2 regions of the Clostridium sp. ETTB3 genome follow, and region 1 is predicted to be linked to the other one. Evidence: a T-box and tRNA genes for the amino acid it is inferred to sense, from the RefSeq annotation. Region 1 holds a T-box; the other holds one or more tRNA genes.
What was found. The T-box of region 1 lies ahead of argS (arginine--tRNA ligase). A T-box ahead of a tRNA ligase gene usually reads a tRNA of that ligase, here a tRNA-Arg.
Positions count from the first base shown of each region.

Region 2: it has a tRNA-Arg gene. The T-box ahead of argS (arginine--tRNA ligase) is inferred to sense a tRNA for this amino acid. The anticodon was not compared.

Region 1 covers NZ_CP199832.1:2,799,089-2,803,743, reverse strand. Annotated here, with positions in the region: gene ACUN06_RS13440 (replicative DNA helicase) at 1-1,150, shown strand, start outside; gene proC (pyrroline-5-carboxylate reductase) at 1,320-2,120, shown strand; T-box leader at 2,223-2,441, shown strand; gene argS (arginine--tRNA ligase) at 2,493-4,250, shown strand; gene ACUN06_RS13425 (NAD(P)-dependent malic enzyme) at 4,394-4,655, opposite strand, start outside.
Region 2 covers NZ_CP199832.1:565,271-569,925, reverse strand. Annotated here, with positions in the region: gene ACUN06_RS02835 (glutamine synthetase III family protein) at 1-135, shown strand, start outside; gene ACUN06_RS02830 (ammonium transporter) at 357-2,066, shown strand; tRNA gene ACUN06_RS02825 (tRNA-Lys) at 2,294-2,369, opposite strand; tRNA gene ACUN06_RS02820 (tRNA-Arg) at 2,375-2,451, opposite strand; tRNA gene ACUN06_RS02815 (tRNA-Gly) at 2,458-2,531, opposite strand; tRNA gene ACUN06_RS02810 (tRNA-Glu) at 2,535-2,609, opposite strand; gene ACUN06_RS02805 (hypothetical protein) at 3,028-3,789, shown strand; gene ACUN06_RS02800 (glycosyltransferase) at 3,932-4,655, opposite strand, start outside.

The sequences.
Region 1 (4,655 bases):
TGTAGATTTAGTTACTATATTAGAATATTTAAAAACTACTGATATGCTAGATAAAGCTGGTGGAGTTACTTATATATCAGAGCTAAGCTCATCTGTACCAACAACAGCTAATTTAAGTTCTTACATAAAAATAGTAGAAGAAAAGTCTACTTTAAGAAAGTTAATAAAAGCATCTACATCAATTATAGAAGAAAGCTATAATAGTGGTGGAGATGTAGAAAAGGTAATAGATTTAGCACAAAAAAAGGTTTTTGATATAGCTGAAAAGAAGGATTCTAAGGAATATGAAGCTCTTTCTGATGTTCTTGAAAGAGGATTTTTAGAAATCGAAAGATTATTCAATAATAGAGGAGCCATAACAGGGGTTGGATCAGGAATAAAGGACTTAGATGCTAAAACATCTGGATTTCAAAAAGGTGATATGGTATTAATTGCAGCAAGGCCTTCTATGGGTAAAACAACCTTTTCTTTAAATATTGCAGAAAATGCAGCATTAAAAGAAGGAAAAAGTGTAGTTATATTTTCACTAGAAATGTCTAAGGAGCAATTGGCTTATAAATTATTATGTTCGCAAGCAAATGTTGATATGTTAAAACTTAGAACAGGTAACTTAGAAGATGATGATTGGGAAAGAATAGCAAGAGCAACAGGCCCTTTAGCTAATGCTAAGATATATATTGATGATACTGCTGGTATAAGTGTTATGGATATGAGATCTAAGTGTAGAAAAATAAAAATGGAGCATGGAATTGATATGATTCTTATTGATTACTTGCAACTTATGTCTGGTAGTGCAGGAAGTGATAATAGACAACAAGAAGTATCTGAAATTTCAAGATCTATTAAAGCATTAGCAAAGGAAATGGAATGTCCTGTAATAGCATTATCACAGTTATCACGTGCACCAGAGCAAAGAGCAGACCATAGACCAATGTTATCTGATTTAAGAGAATCTGGATCAATAGAGCAAGATGCCGATGTTGTTATGTTTTTATATAGAGATGAATATTATAATAAAGAAACAGAAGAAAAAGGTATTGGTGAATGTATCATAGCAAAACAAAGAAACGGCCCAGTTGGTACTGTTAAAATGGCATGGATTGGAGCACATTCTAAGTTTGCAGACTTAGAACTGGTACATAAAGAATAGAACTTAGTTAGTTAAGAGTGACAAGTTTCAAGTTAAGGAAAAAATTCAGCTTATGCTGAATTTTTGAAAGTATAAATATAAGAAACTACGCTAAGTAGTTTCAACAGAAAATTTGCCACTTTCCACTTGCCACTAATAAAACTACTAACTAGTCTAAGGAGTGTGTTTTATGAATAAAAGAATTGGATTTATTGGATGTGGAAACATGGGAAAGGCCATGTTGGGATCATTAGTTAAGTCAAAAGATATAAATAATGAAGATATTATGGTTTCTACAAAAAGTAATACTTCTGCTCAGAATATAATTAAAGAATTTAATGTAAAGGCAACAACTATTAATAGTGAGGTTACTAAAAATTCAGATATAATATTTTTAGCTGTAAAGCCATTTTTCTTTAAGGAAGTTATAGAAGAAATAAAAGATGTAGTTAAAGAAGATGTTATTATTATTTCAATAGCAGCAGGCGTTACAATAGAGCAAATAGAAGAATGGTTTGGTAAGAAAATTAAGTTAGTTAGAACAATGCCAAATACACCAGCATTAGTTGGAGAAGGAATGTCTGCTATTTGTCCTAATAATAATGTATCTGAAGAAGAATTAAATTATATAGGTAAGTTATATAATTTATTTGGAAAGTATGAAGTGATTGCAGAAAAAGATTTTCATGCATTTATAGCATTATGTGGATCCTCACCAGCTTATGTATTTATGTTTATTGAAGCAATGGCTGATGCAGGAGTTAAGTTAGGATTACCTAGAGCAAAAGCATATAAACTAGCAGAACAATCTATATTAGGTTCAGCAAAGTTAGCATTAGAAACAGGAAAACATCCTGGAGTTCTTAAAGATGAAGTTTGTTCACCAGGGGGAACTACTATTGAAGCTGTAATAGATCTTGAGAAAAATGGATTTAGAAATACTGTTATAAGTGCTATTGAAAAATGTGCAAATAAGTCTAAAAACATTTAATGAATTTATGATTTAAATAATTTATTGTGGAAATGTATTATTCAAACATATATAATAATAAATAATGAATAAATTATTGTTATGGTGAAATAATTAAAAATATAAAATTCTAAGAAAAGAGTAGTACTTATTCAAGTATATTTTACAGCGAGTGAGGGAGGGTGTAAGCCTTGCAAAATATGGAATAAGGAATAGGACCTTGGAGAAGCTGCTTGAGTATAATATTTATATAAGGGTAAGCCGTTAACTGCGTTAAAGTTTTAAGTGAACTAAAATTTTTAGTTAAATTGAGTGGTACCGCGGAAATATTCCGTCTCTTTGAATGAAAAGAGGCGGTTTTTTTATATGTTTAAAATAAGAGGAGGTAAAGTTATGAAAATATTTATTGAAAAAATAAATGATGTAGTAAAAAGTGCTTTTGAAGAACTTGGATATGATAAAGAAACAGGAAAGGTAAATGTATCTAATAGACCTGATTTATGTCAATATCAATGTAATGGAGCTTTAGCAAATGCTAAAAAGCATAAAAAAGCACCAATGGTAATAGCACAAGAGGTTGTTGAAAAATTAAAGGGTAATGGAATGTTTGCAAAGCTAGAAGCTGTTGCTCCTGGGTTTATTAACATGAATATTAATGATGAATTTTTAGTAAATTACGTTAATGAAATGAATAAAGATGAACAGTTTGGTGTCTCAAAAACAACAGAAATTAAAAAAATAGTTGTTGATTATGGTGGAGCTAATGTTGCTAAGCCCTTACATATAGGGCATTTAAGATCTGCAATAATAGGAGAAAGTATAAAGAGAATTGCAAAATTCCTAGGTCATGATGTTATTGGAGATGTTCATTTAGGAGATTGGGGTCTTCAAATGGGAATGGTAATATCAGAAGTTGAGAGAAGAAATCCTTCTTTACCATACTTTGATGAAAACTTTACTGGAGAATATCCAGAAGAAGCACCATTTACAATAGATGAACTTGAAGAAATATATCCATATGCAAGTAAATTAGCTAAAAGTGATGAAAAGGTAATGGAAGCTGCAAAGCAAGCTACAGTTGAACTTCAACAAGGAAGAAGAGGGTATTTTGCTTTGTGGAAACATATATTAAATGTTTCTGTTGCTGACTTAAAGAAAAATTATGGAGCGTTAGATGTTAATTTTGAATTATGGAATGGCGAAAGTGATGCACAAAAATTAATTCCATCAATGATAGAAGAGTTAAAAGAAAAAGGATTTGCAAAAGAAAGTGAAGGAGCTTTAGTATTTGATGTAAGTGAAGAAACTGACAAGAGTCCAGTTCCACCACTATTATTATTAAAATCTGATGGAGCAGCTTTATATGGAACTACTGATTTAGCTACAGTTGTAGAAAGAGTTAGAGATATGAAAGCTGATGAAATAATATATCTTGCAGATAAGAGACAAGGACTTCATTATGAGCAATTCTTTAGAGCTGCTAAAAAATCAGGAATAGCACATGAAGGTACTATTTTAGATTTCATTGGTTTTGGTACAATGAATGGAAAAGATGGTAAGCCATTTAAGACTCGTGAAGGTGGGGTAATGAGACTTGCAGACTTAATAAGTATGATTAAGGAAGCTGGTAAAGAAAAGCTTAAAGATAATAAGAATATAGCAGAAGAAGATGTTGAAGAAATATCTTCAAAAGTTGGATTAGCGGCATTAAAATATGGTGATTTATCAAATCAAGCAGCTAAGGATTATGTGTTTGATATAGATAGATTTGCTTCATTTGAAGGAAATACTGGTCCATATATCTTATATACAATTGTAAGAATTAAGTCTATATTAAATAAGGCAGAGGAATTTAAAGCTCAAAATATTATATCAGTGCCTCAAAGTGAATCTGAAAGAGGGTTAATGCTTCAATTAGCTAAATTTAATGAAGTTATAGAATTAAGCTTTAGAGATAGAGCTCCACATAAAATATGTGAATTCCTTTATGAGTTATCTAATAACTTTAATAAGTTCTATAATGATACAAGAATATTATCAGAAGAAGATGAGGCTAAAAAATCATCTTGGTTAAGCTTAATAAATCTTGTTAAAAATGTTTTAGAACAAGGTTTAGATTTATTAGGTATGGAAAGTGTAGAAAGAATGTAATTATCCTAATTAAGACTAAAAAAATTATATTTATAGTATAAGTCAATTTAAATAGTTTAAAAGAAAAAATGGAGAAAGTGACGCATAAATTATTTGTGTGACATCTTTTCCATTTTTTATTATTTAAATAAAACTTTAATTATTTAAATTGTTGCAACTCCACTTTTTATAGCAGCATCTTTAACAGCTTGGGCAACTCTTTTTTGAACATCTAAATTAAATGCTTTAGGAATAATATAGTTTGGATTAAGTTCTTCATCAGAAACAGAATCAGCAATGGCATGAGCAGCTGCAATTTTCATTTCTTCATTAATCTCAGTAGCTCTAACATCTAAGGCACCCCTAAATATTCCAGGGAATGCTAAAACATTGTTTATTTGATTAGGAAAATCAGAGCGACCTGTA
Region 2 (4,655 bases), 590 kb from region 1:
GCTAAATATTATAGAGAACCAGTATTTATGAATATGCAACAATTACGAGCTGTAGTTGATGAACTTGAAACTCTTGTAAGTAAAAAATATTGGACACTTCCTAGTTACGGTGAATTATTATTTAGCGTTAATTAAATATCTTAGTTACACAAAGGCGTGTATTTTAAACTAGATTATTATAAATTCTAGATAAAATACATGCCTAATTTATTTTATAAAAAAAAATTAAAATAGTTAGTGTTTAAACTTAATGATGTTTAAAAAATTGTTATTATTTATATACTTTAAAAGCTTATAAAAAAAATATCATCCAAGCAATTTAAACTGTTAACTTTAAGTATAAGGAGGAATTTTATATGTATTCAGCATTAGACACGATTTGGACTTTATTAGGAGCAGCTTTAGTATTTTTCATGCAAGCAGGTTTTGCCATGGTAGAAACCGGTTTTACAAGAGCTAAAAATGCCGGTAATATTATCATGAAAAACTTAATTGATTTTGCTATAGGTACTGTTGTATTTTGGTTTATTGGCTTTGGTCTTATGTTTGGAGGGGATAGTCCATTAGTTGGTGGACTTGATTTATTTATAAGAGGTGATTATAGTTCATCTATTCCTACATTTGCCTTTGTTATCTTCCAAACAGTTTTCTGTGCAACTGCAGCTACTATAGTTTCAGGTGCCATGGCAGAAAGAACTAAATTTTCATCTTATTGCTTATATAGCTTAATAATAAGTGCAGTTATTTATCCTATTTCTGGACACTGGATTTGGGGCGGAGGCTTCTTATCTAAATTAGGATTCCATGATTTTGCTGGTTCTACAGCTGTTCATATGGTTGGTGGTATTGCAGCATTGATTGGTGCTTCAATACTTGGTCCTCGTATTGGAAAATATTCTAAAGATGGTAAGGCACATGCAATTCCTGGACACAGCCTAACACTAGGTGCCTTAGGTGTATTTATTCTTTGGTTTGCTTGGTTTGGATTTAATGGTTGTTCTACAGTTTCAATGACTGGAGATGAATCAATATTAGCTGCAAGTAAAATATTTGTTACAACTAATATTGCTGCTGCTACTGCTACATGCGCTGTTTTAATAATAACTTGGATAAGATATAAGAAACCTGATGTTTCTATGACATTAAATGGTTCATTAGCTGGACTTGTTGCAATAACTGCTGGATGTGATTTAGTTACTCCTGCTGGTGCATTTTTTATAGGACTTTTTGCAGGATTTACTGTTGTATTTGCTGTTGAATTTATAGAAAAGAAATTAAAAGTTGATGATCCTGTTGGTGCTATTTCTGTTCATGGTGTTTGTGGAGCCCTTGGTACTATTTTAACTGGATTTTTTGCAGTCGATGGCGGGTTATTTTATGGTGATGGTTTCAAATTCTTAGGAATTCAACTTTTAGGTGTTATTTGCGTCATGGCTTGGGTTACTATAACTATGATTATTGTATTTAATGTAATTAAGAAAACTGTTGGTCTTCGTGTTTCTGCTGAAGAAGAAATTGAAGGACTTGATAAAAAGGAACATGGACTTGAAAGTAGTTACGCTGATTTTATGCCTATGAATCCTTCACTTGCTGGAATTTCATATTCTCAAAGTTCTGCTACTATCACACCACCATCTTCACATATTGATGATAGCACAGATACAATTCCAGTTATTTATAATACCTCTAAAACAGATGCCAAATTTACTAAAGTCGTTATATTAACTAAACAAGATAGATTTGAAAGATTAAAATCATCACTAGACAAGTTAGGAATTACGGGTATGACTGTTACAAATGTTTTAGGTTATGGAATGCAAAAGGGAGCTACTGAATATTATAGAGGTGTTGCCTTAGATGAAGTTACCTTATTACCTCAATTAAAAGTAGAAATTGTAGTATGTAAAATCCCTGTTGATACATTAATTAAAGTTGTTAAGAAATCTTTATATACAGGTAAAATTGGTGATGGCAAGATATTTATAGAAGATATTGAAAATGTTATTAAAATTAGAACTAACGAAGAAGGTTATGATGCATTACAAGATGAAGATGATAAAAAATAAATCAATTAAAGGGGCTGTCACACTAAAACTTTTATACACAATATCTTGTAATATTTATTCTTAATGCGACATCCCCATTTTTACATCAATTTTATTTAATGGAACTTATTGATTTTTAATCAAATATTCACACAATATTTATTCTTATCCACAGATTTTACTAAATTAATTATCACTTATACACAATAATTAATTTAAATAAAAAAGAAACTCAATAGAGTTTCTTTTGGTGGCTTACCGGGGAATCGAACCCCGGACACCTTGATTAAAAGTCAAGTGCTCTACCGACTGAGCTAGTAAACCAAAATTGGTGCGTGTTAAGAGATTCGAACTCCTGACCCACGCCTTAGAAGGGCGTTGCTCTATCCAGCTGAGCTAAACACGCATTTGATGGAGCGGGTAGTGGGAATCGAACCCACCTTTCCAGCTTGGAAGGCTGGAGTATTACCGATATACGATACCCGCATATGGTGACCCCTAGGGGAATCGAACCCCTGTTACCACCGTGAAAGGGTGGTGTCTTGACCGCTTGACCAAGGGGCCATATCAGCATATCCTACTGACTACTTTTTGTATATTACATTGTTTTCAGACAAAAGTCAACACTATTTTAAAAACTTTTTAAAAAAATTTTTAATGTATTCGATTTCCCTTCTTCTTTTTTCATATTATCCCAGATTATAAATATCTATTAGTTCAATTTCATTGTTAATATTTGTGATTTTAAAATCATCTAAATGTTTTTTATTATTTTTTTATCAAAAATATCACCTTTTAATTATAATAATTCATTAATATACTTTTTAGAAAATATAATTGTATTACCACTTTTATTTTTATTTTCTACACTAACTATCCCTTTATTACCTAAGGCTATACGCTAAACTATTCACTATTAAATAAAATCAATCATAAAGTATATTGTAACTAATTATATAAATTATCTTTATGGAGGTTTATTATGCGACAATTATCATTGTCATATGCAAATCCTAACTCAGGAAAAAATTCTGCTATTATAGCTTGGATTAATTTTGGTAATATTTCATTATCTCCTGGTGAAACTTTAACAGGCTTATATGTTAAATTTAATGATGGCTCAACCCTTTCATTTGATTTAACAAATACTTCTTCTAGTAATATTTTATTAAACTCTACATCTGTTCCTGTTACTTCAACAAGTTCATTTGGATACTCAAATTATACAAATATTTCTGGAACTCCTGCATTGATAGCAGACGTTTCTAATGAAAGTCATTCTGCTTTATTTGAAATTTCTAATATCTCTTACTTAAATTCTTCTGGATTTCATATAAATGACTATACTTTATATATTGCAGATTTATACGCTTCAAATTCATCTGAAAATCTTAGTGGTAATTTACAACAATATATAACTAATGGTTCACCTTGGCTTGTTGAAGAATTAATAGGAATTGGATCTACTCCAAGTATTGAAATTACTGATGAAAGTTCTACTCCTATAACTACCTTTGATCTTAATGATATTACAAATGAAGCTATTACTAATTCAATAAGTGTAGCTGATATAACTTATTATAATTCTAATACTAAAACACCTATTTTATCTACAAAATCACCTACTATTATTCAAGCATATTATAATAATAATGAATATACTATAATAGAAGGCTTTGCAATTGGAATAGCTTTTCCAAACCCTAATATATTCCGTTCAAGAGGTATAAATTTATTTAGATAAAGTAAAAAAATTTGGGCTGTCGCACTAAAACTTTTATACACAATATATTGTTTTAAAAAATAAAAATTAATACAATATATTGTAGTATTTATTCTTAATGCGACATCCCAATTTTTTACTTTAATATAATATTTAAATATTTTTAATTTGCATTGTTAATATAATATTTAAATATTTGTTCTGCCCTACTTTTATTATAATAATTATTTTTCATAGATTTTTCATCATGAATAGATGCACAATATGGAGTTCTCTTACCTTCCTTTATTTCGTTATAATATAATTTAACTAAATTCTTAGAATTAGCTTCAAATATTAAATTTTGATATTTACTATCTCTAATCTTAAAACAAGTTGTATTATTAATTTTAGCTTTACAAATATTATTAATAATGCATTCACTACAATCTATTTTTTGCTTTTGATCTATTACAATACTACTTACTAATGCCATTTTATAATTCGTAAATTCTTTTATTCTAATTGAATAATCAGAATCACACCTACCTGTTTCTTCATTAAAATATCCTAATTGTTCAATAACTTCCGGTCTAAGACATAAACAATTCCCAACTAAAGTATCAATTAAATTTATTTTTATTCCATTTCTCTCTATATCCTTGCCATATAAAGAATAGTATCCAAGTATACTTGGTTTAATAGTAGATGCTGCACCTACTTCTGGATATTCACTCATAACTTCCATAAATTTAGTTATCCAATCAGGAGTTATCATATAAGTATCACTATCTAAATGAAAAAAAAATTGCTCTTTCTTTCTTTTTGACATAATATAATTTATTGCATATGCGCATCCCCTATTCAAATCAAATTTTTTTATTTCTTTTATTCTTTTATCATTTAAT